One region of the Streptomyces sp. H27-D2 genome, then DNA from elsewhere that is predicted to be linked to it. Evidence: riboswitches for the same ligand, from Rfam matches in the RefSeq annotation. Region 1 holds a riboswitch; the other holds the start of a gene.

What was found. A riboswitch is a leader RNA that binds a small molecule or an ion and turns the genes downstream of it on or off. The one in region 1 is predicted to bind cyclic di-AMP.
Region 2: it holds a riboswitch for cyclic di-AMP, as region 1 does, so the genes downstream of both, QMK28_RS06645 (C40 family peptidase) here and QMK28_RS05775 (M23 family metallopeptidase) in region 1, are expected to answer to the same signal.

Annotation. Positions count from the first base shown of each region.
Region 1 covers NZ_JAYMZR010000009.1:8,850-15,072, forward strand. Annotated here, with positions in the region: gene QMK28_RS05770 (GntR family transcriptional regulator) at 255-938, opposite strand; gene QMK28_RS05775 (M23 family metallopeptidase) at 1,160-2,020, opposite strand; cyclic di-AMP (ydaO/yuaA leader) riboswitch at 2,034-2,189, opposite strand; gene QMK28_RS05780 (M16 family metallopeptidase) at 2,423-3,790, opposite strand; gene QMK28_RS05785 (M16 family metallopeptidase) at 3,847-5,211, opposite strand; gene QMK28_RS05790 (DNA gyrase/topoisomerase IV subunit A) at 5,467-6,223, shown strand, end outside.
Region 2 covers NZ_JAYMZR010000010.1:97,901-102,423, reverse strand. Annotated here, with positions in the region: gene QMK28_RS06650 (C40 family peptidase) at 1-822, opposite strand, end outside; gene QMK28_RS06645 (C40 family peptidase) at 1,280-2,461, opposite strand; cyclic di-AMP (ydaO/yuaA leader) riboswitch at 2,470-2,643, opposite strand; gene pcrA (DNA helicase PcrA) at 2,906-4,523, shown strand, end outside.

The DNA.
Region 1 (6,223 bases):
CGCGCGGACGAAGACCGAGGCGGCCCGTCGCTTCTCCGCCGGCCTCGCGGCGGTCTCGTTCTTCAGCCGGCCCTCGCGCCGGTCGCGATCCGGGCCCCGCCTTCCGGATCTCCCGACGTGCTCTTCCGCGCGGCCCGATTCCCCGCCCGGCCCGCTTTATCGCCGGAGCCGCCACCGCCGCCGCCATCGCATTCCGTATTGCGCGCGCGGGAATTGCCGAAAGAATTCCCCTCCCGCTGTATACGGGACCGCTGTTAAATTCGGCCGCGTCCTGTGTGTGCGGAAGGTTTCAAAGAACTCACCGCCGCCCGCCGGGGCCGGTACGCGGCGAGCGAGCGCTCCAGCCGCGCGCTGACGACCGCGCGGGCCCGCGCCGCGTCGCCCCGGGTCACCGCGTCGACCAGCGCGCCGTGCTCGTCCCAGGTCCCGACGGCTCGCGCCGGCGGCTCCGGCGGGTACATCCAGTCGGCCTTGCGCCGCAGTTGGGTGAGCAGCGCGGCCAGGCCGGGACTGCCGGACGCCCCGGCCAGGGTCTCGTGGAACCAGCCGTCCAGGGACCGCAGATCGCTCAGCTGCCCCAGCCGCGCCCGTTCCCTGCCCAGCCGGACCAGCCCGCGCAGCACCTTGAGGTGCGCCTCGGTGCGCCGCTGAGCGGCCCGTGCGGCCCCCAGCGGCTCCAGCAGCGCGCGGACGTCCAGCAGGTCGGCGGCCTCGCGTTCGGTCGGCTCGGCGACGCAGGCGCCCACATGCCGACGGGACGTCACGAAGCCCTCGGTCTCCAGGACGCGCAGCGCTTCGCGCACCGGGACCCGCGAGACGCCGTAGCGCCGGGCGAGCAGTTCCTCGACGAGACGGCTGCCGGGGGGCAGGGTTCCGGAAACGATATCGTCGCGGATCGCGCCGCACACCGAGTGTGCGGAAATACCGCGGCCGGCCATCGCGAACCTCCGTCTTAATCCCCGCGAAACGCGGTTGATCAGCGCCAGTTCACCGACTCTATGACACGCGGCGGGAAATTCCGATAGCGCAGTGGAATTGACGGCTCCATGGAGAAACGCCGAAGCCCCGGCCGGGGCCGGGGCTTCGGTGTCGCGATCGCTGTCGCGGACTCTTCGGTCGGACGAGTCCGACGGTCGTACAAGTCATGCGGGCCGTACGGTCAGACGCTGACGCCGTGCGAGCGGAGGTAGCCGATCGGGTCGATGTCCGAGCCGTACTCCGCACCGGTGCGGGCCTCGAAGTGCAGGTGCGGCCCTGTGGTGTTGCCGGTGTTGCCGGACAGGGCTATCTGCTGGCCGGCGGTGACGCTCTGGCCGACCGTGACGCTGCTGGACGACAGGTGGCCGTACTGCGTGTACGAGCCGTCGTTCATCTTGATGACGACGTTGTTGCCGTACGCGCCGCCCCAGCCGGCCTCGACGACGGTGCCCGCGCCGACGGCGTGCACAGCGGTGCCCGACGCGGCGTGGAAGTCGATGCCGGTGTGGCTGCCGGAGGACCATGCGCCGCCGGATGCCTTGTACTGGGTGGAGACGTACGAGCCGGAGATCGGCGAGACGTAACCGCTGCCGTTGGGCTTGATCGCCGTACGGCCCTCGGAGCGAGCGGCGCGGGGCTCGGCCTGACGCGCCTTCTCAGCCTTGGCCTCGCGGGCTTCCTTGGCCTTCTCCGCCTTCTCGGCGGCGGCCCTGCGCTTGGCCTCGGCGGCCTTCTTCGCGTCGGCCGCCTGCTTCATGGCGTCGGCCTCGGCCTTTTCGCGGGCCTGGGTCACGTCCGCGGCACTGTGCTGGACGGTGGCCTGGTCGTCGAGGTTCTGAGCCAGCGTGCCGTCGATGACGATGGCCTGCTGGAGGCCCGTCTGCTCGACCTTCGGCACGGAGTTCTCGGCCGCGATGGCCGGAGAGGCGACGGCGCCGACGACGCCGGCTACGGCGAGGGTCGCGATGCCCGCGGCGTTCGCACCGGTTCGCACGGCGCGGTTCGGGCGGCGGTGCTTGCCGTTGGCACGGATGAATGCCATGAAGTGGCGGTTCCTTTCCTTCCTTCTCGCCTACCGGGTTAGCTGACGGGTTCGGAGCAGGAAGGTCTCCTACGGGCCCCTCCGGAGAGGCGCCCGATTCACCCCAGGGACTGATTGGGTCCCCGGCTCCCCAGGCTCGCGCCTTCGGGGGACTCGGCGATGACTGCCCGGTGCCGCTGATGCGACGGGGGTCTGACGGGCAGCCGCACCGACGCTAAACGGGACATCTTTCAAACGGCAAACAAATCCGGGTTTTTGTCGCGCACGCCACACATGTTTGACACAACCGACCCCAACAAAGCGGACAAAAGCCCGGATCCCGGCAAGCCGAGGGCTCGCCGGGATCCGGGGGCGCGACGGCTTCACAGCCGCACTTTCACCGCTTTACGGTGATTCGCACCCTTAGCCGGTGACCACCCGCACATCGCCGATGCCGAGCTGCTTCACCGGCTCCTCGATCACCGAGGCGTCGCCGACCAGGATCGTCACCAGCCGGTCCACCGGGAACGCGTTGACCACGGCCGCGGTCGCCTCGACCGTGCCGGTCTCCACCAGGCGCGCGTACAGCTGCGCCTGGAAGTCGTCCGGGAGCTGCTGCTCGACCTGGTCCGCGAAGGTGTTCGCGACGGCCGCCGCGGTCTCGTACTTGAGCGGGGCGACGCCGACGAGGTTCTGCACCGCGATGTCCCGCTCGTCGTCGGTCAGCCCGTCGGCGGCGAGTCGGCGCAGCACCTGCCAGGCGTCCGCGAGCGCCGGTCCGGTGACCTCGGTAGCCACCGAGCCGCTGATCGCGAGCATCGCCGCGCCGCTGCCGTCCGGCGCCGAGCGCAGCACCTGGCCGTACGCCCGTACGCCGTAGGTGTAGCCCTTCTCCTCGCGCAGCACCCGGTCCAGCCGGGAGGTGAGGGTGCCGCCCAGGCAGTAGGTGCCGAGCACCTGGGCCGGCCAGACGCGGTCGTGCCGGTCCGCGCCGATGCGGCCGATCAGCAGTTGCGTCTGGACCGCTCCGGGACGGTCCACGATGACCACCCGGCCGGTGTCGTCGGCGGTGACCGGCGGGGCCGGGCGGGGCTCGGCGGTGTCCCCGGTCCACTCGCCCAGGGTGTCAGCGAGCGTCACGTCCAGATCCACACCCGTGAGGTCGCCGACGATCACGGCGGTCGCGGTGGCGGGCCGCACATGCGCGTCGTAGAAGGCGCGCACCGCACGCGCGTCGATCCGCTCGACGGTCTGCTGGGCGCCCTGCCGGGGGCGGGACATCCGGGACGTCTCGGGGAACAGCTCGGCGGACAGCGCCATCGCGGCCCGCCGGGCGGGGCTGGCCAGCTCGTGCGGGATCTCGTCGAGCCGGTTGCCGACCAGCCGCTCGATCTCGCTTTCGGCGAAGGCGGGGGCGCGCAGGGCGTCGGCGAGCAGGCCGAGCGCCTTGTTCAGCCGGGAGACCGGGACCTCCAGGGAGACCCGGACCGCCGGATGGTCGGCGTAGGCGTCGAGCGTCGCGCCGCAGCGCTCCAGCTCGGCGGCGAACTCCTCGGCGGAGTGCTTGTCGGTGCCCTCCGTGAAGGCGCGGGACATGATCGTGGCCACGCCGTCCAGGCCCTGCGGCTCGGCGTCGAGCGGCGCGGCGAGGCTGATCTCGACGGCGGCGACCTGCTGGCCGGGGCGGTGGCTGCGCAGCACGGTCAGGCCGTTGGGCAGGGTGCCGCGCTCGGGGGCGGGGAAGGCCCACGGGGTGGGCGCGCCGGCCTGCGGGCGCGGGTGGAACGTCATCGTGTCGCTGCCGGGCACGCCGGCCGCGCTGGTGCTGGTGCTGGTCGTAACGTCGCTCACTGACCCGCCTCTTCCTGCTCGTTCTCGTTCCCGTTCCCGTCGGAGGCGGCGTCGGCCTCGGCGGCGCCGGTCGGCTCGTACGCGAGCACCGCGCGGTTGTCCGGGCGCAGCCGGGCGGCGGCGACGGCCTGTACCTCGTCCGCGGTGATGTCCAGGACCCGGCCCACGGCGGACAGCGCGAGCTGCGGGTCGCCGAACAGCACGGTGTAGCGGCACAGTTCGTCGGCGCGGCCGGCGACCGTGGCGAGCCGGTCCAGCCACTCGCGCTCCAACTGCGCCTGGGCCCGCTCCATCTCCTCGGGGGTCGGTCCGTCGGCCGCGAACCGGGCCAGCTCCTCGTCGACCGCCGTCTCGATGTCGGCCACCTCGACGCCGCCGGACGCCTTGACGTCCAGCCAGCCGAGCGAGGGGGCGCCGGCCAGCCGCAGCAGGCCGAAGCCGGCGGCGACGGCCGAGCGGTCGCGGCGCACCAGCCGGTTGTGCAGCCGGGAGGACTCGCCGCCGCCGAGCACGGTCAGCGCCAGGTCCGCGGCGTCGGCCTCGCGGGTGCCGTCCTGCGGCAGCCGGTAGGCGGACATCAGGGCGCGGGCCGGGACGTCCTCGCGCAGCTCCTCGCGGAGCTCCTCGCCGATGACGTCCGGGAGCGAGCCGTCGCGCGGCGGCTGCTTGCCGTCGTGCGAGGGGATGGTGCCGAAGTACTTCTCGACCCAGGCGAGGGCCTGCCCGGGGTCGATGTCGCCGACGACCGAGAGGACCGCGTTGTTGGGCGCGTAGTACGTACGGAAGAAGCTCCGCGCGTCCTCCAGGGAGGCCGCGTCCAGGTCGGCCATCGAGCCGATCGGGGTGTGGTGGTAAGGGTGGCCCTCCGGGTAGGAGAGAGCGGTCATCTTCTCGAACGCCGTGCCGTAGGGCACGTTGTCGTAGCGCTGGCGGCGCTCGTTCTTGACGACGTCCCGCTGGTTCTCCATGCCCTCGTCGTCGAGCGAGGTGAGCAGGCTGCCCATCCGGTCGGCTTCGAGCCACAGCGCCAGCTCCAGCTGGTGCGCGGGCATGGTCTCGAAGTAGTTGGTGCGCTCGAAGCTGGTGGTGCCGTTGAGCGAGCCGCCCGCACCCTGCACCAGTTCGAAGTGGCCGTTGCCCGGCACGCTCGCGGAGCCCTGGAACATCAGGTGCTCGAAGAGGTGAGCCAGACCGGTACGGCCCTTGACCTCGTGGCGGGAGCCGACGTCGTACCAGAGGCAGACGGCGGCGACCGGGGTCAGGTGGTCCTCGGAGAGCACCACGCGCAGACCGTTGGCGAGCCGGTGCTCGGTCGCTGTCAGGCCGCCGGAACCGGCCTGTTGCGTGGCCGTGTGACCCATGGGCATGTACGTCCCTTCGATCGCGTGCTGAGAAGTCCTGTCACTGTATGCAAGCGTGCCGACATCTGGCGAAGTTCCCGTACGGTACGGGGCGTAGACCGCCTGCCGCCCCGCGCCGCCCGCCGTCCCCGGGGACGGCGCACGGTGCTGCCCGCGAGGGCTTGTCGCCGGGTCGCGGTCCGCCCTGTCAGTGCGGCGGTCCACAATGGTCCCCGTCAGTTCCCCGCCTCGGTAATTGAAGGAGCCGCAGCAGCGATGGCCCGCCGCAGCACGAAGACCCCGCCGCCGGAAGACTTCGAGGAGCGCATCCTCGACATCGACGTCGTCGACGAGATGCAGGGCTCCTTCCTCGAGTACGCCTATTCGGTCATCTACTCGCGGGCTCTGCCCGACGCCCGTGACGGTATGAAACCCGTGCACCGGCGCATCGTCTACCAGATGAGCGAGATGGGGCTGCGGCCCGAGCGCGGCTATGTGAAGTGCGCCCGCGTCGTCGGCGAGGTGATGGGCAAGCTCCACCCGCACGGCGACTCCTCGATCTACGACGCGCTGGTCAGGATGGCCCAGCCGTTCTCGATGCGGCTGCCGCTGGTCGACGGGCACGGCAACTTCGGCTCGCTCGGCAACGACGACCCTCCGGCCGCGATGCGTTACACCGAGTGCAGGCCGGCCGCCGCCGCCGCGCTGATGGTCGAGTCGATCGACGAGGACACCGTCGACTTCGCGCCGAACTACGACGGCCAGGAACAGGAGCCCCTGGCGCTCCCCGCCGCGTACCCCAACCTGCTGGTCAACGGCGCCTCCGGGATCGCGGTCGGCATGGCGACGAACATGCCGCCGCACAACCTGGGCGAGGTGATCGCCGCCGCCCGGCACCTGATCAAGCACCCGGCCGCCGACCTCGAAACGCTGATGCGCTTCATCCCCGGCCCCGACCTGCCGACGGGCGGCCGGATCGTCGGTCTGACCGGCATCCGGGACGCGTACGAGAACGGCCGCGGCACCTTCAAGA
Region 2 (4,523 bases), on a different contig from region 1:
CTGGGTCAGCCCGGAGCAGTCGAAGGCGTCGGGGCCGGTGGCGCCCCAGACGTACGGCTTGCCCAGCGCGGACCGGGCGAAGGACACGGCGAGGGCGGCGCGACCGCTGGTGGGGGCCGCCACAGGGCCGCGCAGCGCACTGCGGCCCGCGCGGGCGCCCCCGGGTCCGGCGTCGCCGTCCCGGGCCGCGAGGCTCGCACGCTGCGCCTCGGTGAGCTTGGCCAGCAGTTTCTCGGCGGTGTCCAGCTTCCGCTCGATGGTGCGCTTGTGGGTGCGCAGCGTGGCCTGCGAACGCTTCAGCTCGGCGAGCTTGCCGTCGGCCCGCTCGCGCACCTGCCGCACGTCCCGCAGCCGCTGGGAGACGGAGGCCACGGTGGCGGCCTGGCCGCGGCCGGCCCGCTCGGTGATGGCGGCGCGTTCGAGGTACCGCTCGGGGGAGGAGGAGAGCGCGAGCCGCATCGCCGGGCTCACCCCGCCGGAGCGGTACTGGCCGGACGCGTACGAACCGAGGGCGTTGCGCGCGGCGTTGAGCCGCCCGGTTCTGCGCGCCGCCTCGTCGCGCAGCGCGTCGACGGAGTCCCGCGCCTCGTCCGCCCGCTCCTTGACACCGTTGTACCTCTCGGTGGCCTCCTCGGCCTCCCGGTACAGCCGGTCCACCTTGCTCTTGACCTGAGCGGTGCTGAGCCGGGGTTCCGCCTGGCCGGTGCCGCTGAAGGCGGTGGCGGTGGCGGCTCCCGCGATGGCGAGGGTCGCGGCGGTGCGGGCCGTACGAACGGTGTGGCCACTGAACGAACGTTGCTTCGGCTTCCTGTGCGACGCCACTACGGCCGTCAGCTCCTTCCAGACGTCCGACGGCGGCCCCGTGAACAGGGGGAGGGCCGCCGTCGGATCTCTCGGCCAGCGGCCGACGGCCACCCCGGTACGGGGGCGGCGGTGGGGAATCGACCGCTGGCTGAGGACGCTAAACCCGGAGGTCACGGAAGAGTGTCGCGATGAGATGGATTGACAGCTTTCGGCGTCCGGACGATCGAAAGAGATCGCCCGACTCGCCGTTGGCCGGAGATTCACCGCGCTGCCCTGACCGAAGCACGGGTTGCGCCGCCGGGGGCGCTGCGCTCTGTTACGGCCGGCGGGGACGTGGGCCGGGCTGGGCCGGGCAGGGGGCGTACGGCTGCCGCCCAGGGCGCGGTGCCCTGGGCGGCAGGAGCGTTCATCGAGCCGTACGCATCGCCGGCGGCTGCGCATCACCGACGGCTGTGCGCCGCCGGCGATCACGCGATCATGCGGGCCGCACGCTCCCGTAGATCGGCATGTAGTAGATCGATTCGATCCGCACGCTCGCGCCGGGCTTCGGCGCGTGGATCATCTTGCCGCCGCCTATGTAGAGGCCGACATGGCTGATGTCGTCGTAGAAGAAGACGAGGTCACCCGGCTTGAGATCACCCGTGGCGACGCGGGTGCCGACCTTCACCTGGTCCCAGGTGGTGCGCGGCAGCGAGACCCCGGCGGCTTTCCAGGCGCCCTGGGTCAGGCCCGAGCAGTCGTACGAGTTCGGGCCGGCCGCGCCCCACACGTACGGCTTGCCCATCTGCTGCCGCGCGAAGGCGATGGCCTTCTCCGCCTTGGTGGCGTACTTGCCGGGGTCCCCGGTGTCGCCGCCCGTGGAGCCGCCGGAACCGGACTCCGAGCCGCCGTCCCCGCCCTTGCCCTGTTCGCGCGCCTTGCGGGCCTGCTCGTCCTTGCGCTCCTTCTCGGCCTGCTGCCTGGCCAGCGCGTCGGCCTTGCGCTGCGCCGCGGCCTCCTTCTCGCGCTCGATCGCCGCGAGCTTGGCCTTCTCGGCGGCCGTCAGCTTCGAGAGCAGCTCGCGCGCCTCGCCGAGCTTGTTCTGCACGGTCTGCTTGCTGCTCTTGAGCTCCTTCTGCGACTCGGTCAGCGACGCGAGGTTCCTGGTCGCCTGCGCCCGCTTCTTCGAAGCCGCGGCCTGCTGCTCCTGGTACGTGGTGACGGCCTTCTGCTGACGGCCCGTCATGCGGTCCATGAGGTGCGTCTGGTCGAAGAAGTCCTGCGGGTCGTCGGCGAGCATCAGCGTCGCGGTCGGCGTCATGCCGCCGCTGCGGTACTGCGCGGCGGCGTACGTGCCCAGTGCGCGACGCGACTCGTTGAGCTGCTCGGTGCGCTCGGCGACGTCGTCGAGCAGACCGTCGACCTTGCCGCGCTGCTTGTCGGCGTGCTCCTTGGCCGAGTTGTACTGCTGGGTCGCGGACCCCGCCTCGCGGTAGAGCGAGTCGACCTTCTTCCGCACCTCTTCGACCGACTGCCGCTTCGGCTCGGAAGGCGCGGCGGTGGCGCTCTGGGAGAGCAGGGTGACGGAGGCGAAGGCAGCCGTCGTGAGGCCTACCGCGGTGCGGCGGCTTGCGGGTGAGGTGATCATGCGGTTTCGCGGCTTGCGGTGCGACGCCAAGGCTGGCGACTCCCTTCCGTGGCCGCTTACCGGGTTAGCTGTCGGATTCGGGCTTCGGAAGGTCGCCCTACAGTCCGTACGTACGCCCGCGCGGAGCGCTGACGTGCACGGACCGATTCACCCCAGTGGTACTCGTGGGTCCCCGGTTCCGGCCTCGCGGCCGGATTCAGCGGTGGCAGCGCGTGCCGGCGCGGTCGCCGGCGGGAGGACACGGGCCGCCTGACCGAGCACGGTAGCCAAGTTGTGGTGCTGCTGTGAAGGCTGATGTTCGATATGCCCGATACTTTCCCCCAAGCTTCGACTGGGAGGCGCCCCCAGTGCCCCGGCGTGTGACCCGCCCCACGTGGGGAGCCTTCCGGCGTACCGGTTCCTCCCCTCAGTTCCTCCCCCCAGTTCCTCATACCGGTGTGGGTTGTCGGTGGGGCCGCCTAGACTCGGGAGGCGATGAGCAGCCTCTTTGACGACAGCTTCCTGACGGACCTCGAACCCAAGGGCGAGGAGCCCCCGCCACCCCCCGAGGACTCCGGTCCCGAGACGGTGCCGGACGACCTCTTCGGAGGCACGTTCAACGCGCCCGTGGACCGGGATTCCCACTACCGGGACGGTGCGCCGCGGCCCCCGATCGACCCGGCCGCGCTGCTGGAGGGGCTCAACGTCGAACAGCGGGCCGCCGTCGTGCACAGCGGCTCGCCGCTGCTGATCGTCGCGGGCGCCGGGTCCGGCAAGACCCGGGTGCTCACGCACCGCATCGCGCACCTGCTGTCCGCGCGCGGGGTGCACTCCGGGCAGATCCTGGCCATCACCTTCACCAACAAGGCCGCCGGTGAGATGCGGGAGCGGGTGGCCGAGCTGATCGGCCCGCGCGCCTCCTCGATGTGGGTGTCCACCTTCCACAGCGCGTGCGTGCGGATTCTGCGCCGGGAGAGCAAGAAGCTCGGCTTCACCTCCAGCTTCTCGATCTACGACGCGGCCGACTCCAAGCGGCTGATGGCGCTCGTCTGCCGGGACCTCGACCTCGACCCGAAGCGGTTCCCGCCCAAGTCGTTCAGCGCCAAGGTCTCGAACCTCAAGAATGAGCTGATAGACGAAGACGCTTTCGCGAGCCAAGCCGCGGACGGCTTTGAGAAGACCGTCGCCGAGGCTTACGTGCTCTACCAGTCGAGGCTGCGCGCGGCCAACGCCCTCGACTTCGACGACATCATCATGACGACCGTGCATCTGCTCCAGGCGTTCCCCGAGGTCGCCGAGCACTACCGGCTGCGCTTCCGGCACGTCATGGTCGACGAGTACCAGGACACCAACCACGCCCAGTACACCCTGGTGCGCGAGCTGGTCGGGCCGCCCGAGTCCGCCGCCGAGCTGTGCGTCGTGGGCGACGCGGACCAGTCGATCTACGCCTTCCGGGGCGCGACGATCCGTAACATCCTCCAGTTCGAAGAGGACTACCCCAGCGCCACCACGATCCTGCTGGAGCAGAACTACCGCTCCACCCAGACGATCCTCAGCGCCGCCAACGCGGTCATCGAGCGCAACGAGAACCGCCGCCCCAAGAACCTCTGGACCGACGCGGGCGCCGGCGCCACGATCACCGGCTACGTCGCGGACACCGAGCACGACGAGGCGCAGTTCGTCGCCGACGAGATCGACCGGCTGACGGACGCCGGCGACGCCAAGGCCGGCGATGTCGCGATCTTCTACCGGACGAACGCCCAGTCCCGCGTCTTCGAAGAGATCTTCATCCGGGTCGGCCTGCCGTACAAGGTCGTCGGCGGCGTGCGGTTCTACGAGCGCAAGGAGGTCAGGGACGTCCTGGCGTACCTCCGGGTGCTGTCCAACCCCGAGGACACCGTCCCGCTGCGGCGCATCCTGAACGTGCCCAAGCGCGGCATCGGCGACCGCGCCGAAGCGATGATCGACGCGCTGTCGCTGCGGGAGAAGATCACCTTCCCGCAGGCGCTGCGCCGGGTCGACGAGGCGTACGGCATGGCGGCCCGGTCGACGAACGCTGTGAAGCGGTTCAACGTGCTGATGGAAGAGCTGCGGACGATTGTGGAATCGGGCG